Jeotgalibacillus aurantiacus: one gene and its partner. Each later gene encodes a partner of the first gene's protein in a complex. Links are inferred from orthologs where the notes say so. Each region holds a gene or a part of one and is shown in the gene's direction. Other genes may lie near its edges. The genes, in order: dnaB and dnaG.

Region 1 (3,280 bases):
TGAAGCAACGGCACTCCTTGCTGGTATAATAGTGGATACAAAAAGTTTTACGATGAGAACCGGATCGCGAACATTTGATGCGGCTTCATACCTCAGAACGCTTGGTGCTGATACGATTTTAGTGCAGCAATTCCTGCGTGAGGATGTCACCACGTATGTAGAACGCGCACGTTTAGTGGAAACCGTAACGTTTTATAAACACGGAATGGCGATTGCGTTTGGTGAAGATGACCGGATTCATGATCCTGTCATCATCGCACAGGCAGCAGATACGCTTTTATCCATGGAGGATGTAGCGGCGTCCTTTGTTGTGGCATTCAGGGATGAGGATGTAGTCGGCATCAGTGCCCGTTCACTCGGCACCGTCAATGTCCAGCTGATCATGGAAAAGCTCAATGGAGGCGGACACTTAACAAATGCCGCCACACAGCTGAAAGGGATCAGCATTGATGAGGCTGTCGAACAGCTCAAACAGGCGATCAATGAACACATCGAAGGAGGAACGGAAGAATCATGAAAGTTATTTTCTTAAAAGATGTTAAAGGTAAAGGTAAAAAAGGCGAAGTGAAAAATGTAGCAGACGGCTACGCACACAACTTTCTCCTGAAAAATAACCTGGCTGTTGAAGCCAACAATGCGAACCTGAGCCAGGTAAGCGCGCAGAAGAAAAAGCAGGAAAAAGAGGCACAGCAGGAGCTTGAAGAAGCGAAAAAGCTGAAGGAAACAGTGGAAGCCCTGACGGTTGAACTGAAAGCAAAATCCGGAGAAGGCGGCCGCCTGTTCGGCTCCATCACGTCCAAGCAAATCGCTGAAGAACTGAAAAAGCGCCACAACATTAAAGTCGATAAGCGCAAAATCGAAATGGACGATGCTATTCGTTCACTTGGCTACACAAACGTGCCAGTCAAGCTGCACAACGAAGTGACAGCAACGCTTAAAGTGCACGTAACAAAAGAATAAAACCTGACCGGAAATCGGATTCACCCAATATTTTTAAGCAAACGGCGAACCGATTTCGTGCTATACTTAAAAAAATGTGATCATTTGAGATCACATTTTTTTTCGATCAAAATCTTTCGGGAGGGATCCAGCTTTGAATGAACAGTTTGCGGATCGTATGCCGCCCCAGAATATAGAAGCGGAAATGGCTGTACTCGGTGCAATATTCCTTGAGCCGCAGTCACTCATTTCTGCACAGGAAATTTTAATGCCGGAAGACTTTTACCGGAGCGCCCACCAGCGAATCTTCGAAGTCATGGTGCGCCTGAGCGACCGCGGAAAAGCGATTGACCTGGTCACGGTAACGGAAGAACTGTCTGCGATGAAGGAGCTTGAGGATGTTGGCGGTATCTCTTATCTGACCGACCTTGCAGGCTTTGTTCCGACAGCCGCCAACGTCGAGTACTACGCGCATATCGTAGAAGAAAAAGCGCTTCTTCGCCGCCTGATCCGCACCGCGACCACGATCGCCCAGGACGGCTATGCCCGCGAGGATGAAGTGGAAACCCTTTTAGCTGAAGCGGAACGTAACATCATGGAAGTCGCCAACCGTAAAAATACGTCCGCCTTCCACAGCATGAAGGACGTTCTTGTCCGCACGTACGATAATATCGAGATGCTCAACAGCACAAAAGGCGACATCACAGGGATTGCGACCGGCTTTAATGAGCTCGACCGCATGACTGCCGGGTTCCAGCGCAACGACCTGATCATCGTGGCCGCCCGTCCATCAGTAGGTAAGACCGCCTTTGCCCTGAACATTGCGCAAAATGTGGCGACCAAAACAGGTGAAAACGTCGCGATCTTCAGTCTTGAGATGGGAGCAGAGCAGCTCGTCATGCGTATGCTCTGCGCAGAAGGCAATATTAACGCACAAAACCTGCGTACCGGTGCCCTCACCGATGAAGACTGGCGCAAGCTGACGATGGCGATGGGAAGCCTCTCTAATGCCGGCATCTATATTGATGATACGCCGGGTGTCCGCGTGCAGGATATCCGTGCCAAATGCCGCCGCCTCAAGCAGGAGCACGGTCTCGGCATGATTTTAATTGACTACATGCAGCTGATTCACGGAACCGGCAAGCCGGGTGAGAACCGGCAGCAGGAGGTTTCTGAAATCTCCCGTTCCCTAAAAGGACTCGCACGTGAGCTTGAAGTACCACTCATTGCCCTGTCACAGCTGTCCCGTGGTGTAGAATCACGTCAGGACAAGCGTCCAATGATGTCCGATCTTCGTGAATCAGGAAGTATCGAGCAGGATGCCGACATCGTCGCCTTCCTGTACCGTGATGACTATTACGATAAAGAAAGTGAAAACCAGAACACGATCGAAATCATCATCGCCAAACAGCGTAACGGCCCGGTCGGCACCGTTTCCCTTGCCTTTATCAAGGAATACAACAAATTCGTCAACCTCGAGCGGCGTCTCGACGACCCGAATATGCCGCCTGGTGCGTGAAGAAAGCCTCCCGAAAATGTGGGAGGCTTTCTTTTTTGGCGGAGAGGGGAGTTTGTGAGGTTGTGGAGTGAATTCGTGAGGATAGGCGACGGGTTTGTGAGTTCCGGACCGGAGTTCGTCAGCTTGCGAGAAAGTTTGTGAGTTCAGTGAAATAAGCCCCATGGCCGCCGCTGGTAACCGTCTTTGAAAGGTGTGTCGGGAAGAGTTCGTGAGCTCAGCGTTTAAATTCGTCAGGTTAGCCACTGAGTTCGTGAGGATAGGCGGCGGGTTTGTGAGTTCCGCGGCGGAGTTCGCCAGCTTGCCGGAAAGTTTGTGAGTTCAGTGAAATAAGCCCCATGCCCGCCGCTGGTAACCGTCTTTTAAATATGGTTCCGGAAGAGTTCGTAAGCTTAGCACCCAAATTCGTCAGGTTAGCCACTGAGTTCGTGAGGATAGGCGGCGGTTTCGTGAGTTCCGGACTGGAGTTTGTCAGCTTGTGAGAAAGTTTGTGAGTTCAGTGAAATAAGCCCCATGCCGCCGCTGGTAACCGTCTTTTAAATATGGCTCCGGAAGAGTTCGTAAGCTTGGCACCCAAATTCGTCAGGTTAGCCGCGAACTTCGTGAGGATAGGCGTCACTTTCGTCAGTTCCCGCGGGAATTTGTGAGTTTAGATGACACATTCGTCATTTCAGTGAAAATAGTCCTTCCCACCATAAATCGCAATCACATCAAAAAAGCCACAAATCCTGCCAGACATCTGACCTCCAAACCCTTAAATAACGAATATAAATAAAAATAACATAATTAATGTTCGTCTTTTCATTGACGTGTCCCCTAATCACT
Region 2 (3,309 bases), on another replicon or contig:
GCGCTCGGATTAAAGGATGACGCAACTTATGCGAAAATGGAGAGAATTCAGGAGGAGCTGGATCACTTTGACCGTGTTGCCGGAAAGATCGGCTGTCCGGTAATTGATGTGACAAACAAGGCGGTTGAGGAAACAGCCAATGTGATTCTGAATGATCTTATGAATTAACGGCTGGTATATCATTCCATTAAAAAGGATTTATAACAATTAAAATCAGTAATTAAACAAACAAAAGGTGTCTCAGGCATCTTTTGTTTTTATTTCGTTAAAAAAGATAGCCGTACAGGGACAGATATATTATAATAAAAAATTGTGATAAAAAGTTATTTTGACTCATTAAAGGAGTTCTGCATTTTTTGTAGAAATGATCATTTATGAATGAATGTAAAAGTGGATTTACAGTTTATGTTGATGCAGATGCGTGCCCCTCTGTCATAAAGGAAGAAATAGTAAGGCTTATGGAAGGTTCAGCAGGTATATGCCGATTTATTGCCTCCTACCGCCATTTCAGTCCTGAAGCAGATCGTTCGCTATGGACCTTCATTGATGACGGAAAAGAGGCTGCTGATCTTTACATAGCCAATCGCGTCAGGGAAGGGGATATCGTGGTTACCCAGGATATCGGACTTGCTTCCCTTGTCCTGTCGAAAGGTGTTTATGCACTTTCGCCCAGGGGAAAAGAATACAAACCTGATAAGATCGACACCAGCTTATCTTTCCGGTACCTGCACCAGATGGAGCGGAAAAAAGGGAACTATTCTCCTGGCCCCAAAAAACTAACCATGATTGAAGTCGAGACTTTTTCAAAGACGCTATTAAAGTTTTTGTTCGAACTTGAAGGAAAAGCTTGATTTTTGGCGAATATCATAGGTGACAAGAAATAAACTGGTGGTGAACACGTGTCAGAAAGAATTCCAGAAGAAGTCGTTGACCAGATCCGCAGCAAAACTGACATCGTGGATATAATAAGCGAATATGTTCAGCTGAAAAAGCAGGGAAGGAATTATTTTGGTTTATGCCCGTTTCACGGGGAAAATTCTCCTTCTTTTTCTGTGTCTCCGGAAAAGCAGATTTTTCACTGCTTCGGCTGTGGTGCAGGAGGAAATGTTTACACGTTTCTGATGGACCATGACGGCCTTTCCTTCCAGGAAGCTGTCGTTCAGCTTGGTGAAAAAGCAGGTGTGGATTATGAGTTTTCCGATGCCGGCAGCACTCAGGATCATCAGAAAACGAATGAAAGCAGGGAATTTCAGGATCACCTGGACGCACATGAGCTGCTTGAGAAACTTTATCATCATCTTCTGATGAATACGGAAGAAGGCCAGGAAGCGCTGGAGTATCTTCATAATCGCGGTTTTACAGATGACCAGCTTAAAACCTATAAGGTAGGCTGGGCACTTCCAAACTGGGAGTTCGCTGCTAAGCTTCTTGAAAAAAGAGAATTCAGTTTACCTTCCATGGAACAGGCAGGACTGATTATCAAAAGGGATGACGGTTCTTACTTTGACCGTTTCAGAGGAAGGATCATGTTTCCTCTTACTGATGAAAGAGGAAAAACGGTTGGTTTTTCAGGGCGTATGATTAACCCTGGAAAAGAAGACCCTAAATATCTGAACAGCCCGGAAACACCACTTTTTCAAAAAAATAAAATATTGTTTAACTACCATCATGCACGCGGTGCCATCAGGAAAAACAAATCGGCCGTTCTATTTGAAGGCTTTGCTGATGTGATCGCTGCATCCGGAATCGTCCACAATGCGATCGCCACAATGGGAACATCGCTTACCGGAGAGCATATACAGCAGATCAGACGGCTGACTGATTCCGTTGTAGTTTGCTACGATGGGGATAAAGCCGGAATAGCAGCCGCTTATCGGGCGGCTCAGGATTTAACCGTGAAAGGCTTATCGGTTAAAGTGGCGATGTTGCCAAATGGGCTGGATCCGGATGATTATATCCAGCAAAAAGGACCGGATGCATTTAAAACAGATATTATTGATTCTGCCGTTTCATTGATGAGTTTTAAACTCCGCTACCACAAGTTGTCGGTGAACATGAACACAGAGGATGGCAGAATTCAATACGTTCAGGCAATGATCCGTGAAATCAGCTCCCTGAGCAATGCGATTGAAAAGGAGCTTTATCTTAAACAGCTCTCAGAGGACTCAGGTGTTTCAATCCAGTCTCTTCAGGAGCAGTTAAATAAAATCCGCCCTGTTTCAGAACCGGTTCAGCCGGAACCTTCTCGACCTGTAGAGCAGCATCTGCCTGCAAAAAGCAGTAAAGAGACTAAAAAAGCCTATTACCGTGCAGAGCAGCACCTGCTCATTTATATGATGGGCAGTGAAGAGACGACTTATACAGTCCAGTCACTGCTTGGCGATCAGCCTTTTCACACGGATGATTATCAGGCACTATATACGTACCTGCTGGCTTATTATGAAAATGGCGGCAGGGCTGATCCGGGTGCTTTTATGCAATTTATTCCTGATCGGCATCTGAGAGCCGCGGCAGCGGAACTATCAATGACGGAAGTAAATTCTGAGGTGACTAAATCTGAATTGACCGATTGCGTCAATGAGGTATTGAAACATCAGAAGTTAATGCATATTAAAGAAAAAGAGCTTGCGTTAAAGCAGGCGGAGCAAATGAATGATGTAAAGAAAGCCACGGAATTGGGAATGGAAATTTTCCAGCTGTGGAAAGCTCTTAAGAGATAAATAAGGCAAGGAAGTTGGAAGGAGGGGGACTAATGGCTGAGAAGTCAACACGTTCCAAACAAACAGAAACAGAAACAGAAACTGTAACACTCGATACGGTGAAAGCACAATTGCTGGAAACAGCAAAGAAAAACGGTGAAATCACTTACGAGGATATTGCTGAAAAGCTAGCCAGCTTTGAATTGGATACAGAACAGATCGAGGAATTTTACGAGCAGCTTGGCGAACAGGGTGTAGAGGTCATGAAAGAGAACACGGAGGCAGATCCATCTATTACCGAACTTGGTAAGGAAGCTGAAGAAGAATTTGACCTGAACGATTTAAGTGTTCCGCCAGGAGTGAAAATTAACGACCCCGTCAGAATGTATCTGAAAGAAATCGGGCGCGTTGATCTTTTATCTGCTCAGGAAGAAATTTCTCTTGCAACACGTATTGAACAGGGGGATGAAGAGGCGAAACGCAGACTTGCTGAAGCCAATCTGAGACTTGTTGTCAGTATCGCCAAGCGTTACGTTGGACGTGGTATGCTGTTCCTTGATCTGATCCAGGAGGGCAACATGGGTCTGATCAAAGCCGTTGAAAAATTTGA

Evidence for each region.
Region 2: the proteins of dnaB (region 1) and dnaG are in contact, whole or in part, in a crystal structure (PDB 2R6A), measured with the Geobacillus stearothermophilus proteins. The link is inferred for Jeotgalibacillus aurantiacus from one-to-one orthologs. Residues at the interface, in WP_033016901.1 of Geobacillus stearothermophilus: Ser13, Glu15, Ala16, Gln18, Glu91, Leu92, Asp94, Ala95, Val96, Pro97, Thr98, Ala99, Ala100, Asn101, Tyr104, Tyr105, Ile108; in WP_049624496.1 of Geobacillus stearothermophilus: Lys456, Leu457, Leu458, Pro459, Ala460, Asn463, Ala464, Leu467, Leu535, Leu536, Ile537, Ala538, Gln544, Glu545, Asp548, Tyr549, His552.

The regions. Positions count from the first base shown.
Region 1 is NZ_JACNMS010000001.1:955,089-958,368, reverse strand. Bases 320-3,275 are described here. They hold dnaB (replicative DNA helicase), read left to right. Parts: upstream 320-1,093; coding sequence 1,094-2,458; downstream 2,459-3,275. Other genes in these bases: rplI (50S ribosomal protein L9), read left to right, coding at 514-960; H7968_RS04530 (DHH family phosphoesterase), read left to right, coding at 320-517. In the rest of the region: more of H7968_RS04530, read left to right, coding at 1-319. UniProt on the Escherichia coli protein: The main replicative DNA helicase, it participates in initiation and elongation during chromosome replication. Travels ahead of the DNA replisome, separating dsDNA into templates for DNA synthesis.
Region 2 is NZ_JACNMS010000002.1:27,590-30,898, forward strand. Bases 325-3,309 are described here. They hold dnaG (DNA primase), read left to right. Parts: upstream 325-899; coding sequence 900-2,720; downstream 2,721-3,309. Other genes in these bases: H7968_RS04865 (YaiI/YqxD family protein), read left to right, coding at 375-851; rpoD (RNA polymerase sigma factor RpoD), read left to right, coding at 2,753-3,309. In the rest of the region: H7968_RS04860 (pyruvate, water dikinase regulatory protein), read left to right, coding at 1-168. UniProt on the Escherichia coli protein: RNA polymerase that catalyzes the synthesis of short RNA molecules used as primers for DNA polymerase during DNA replication.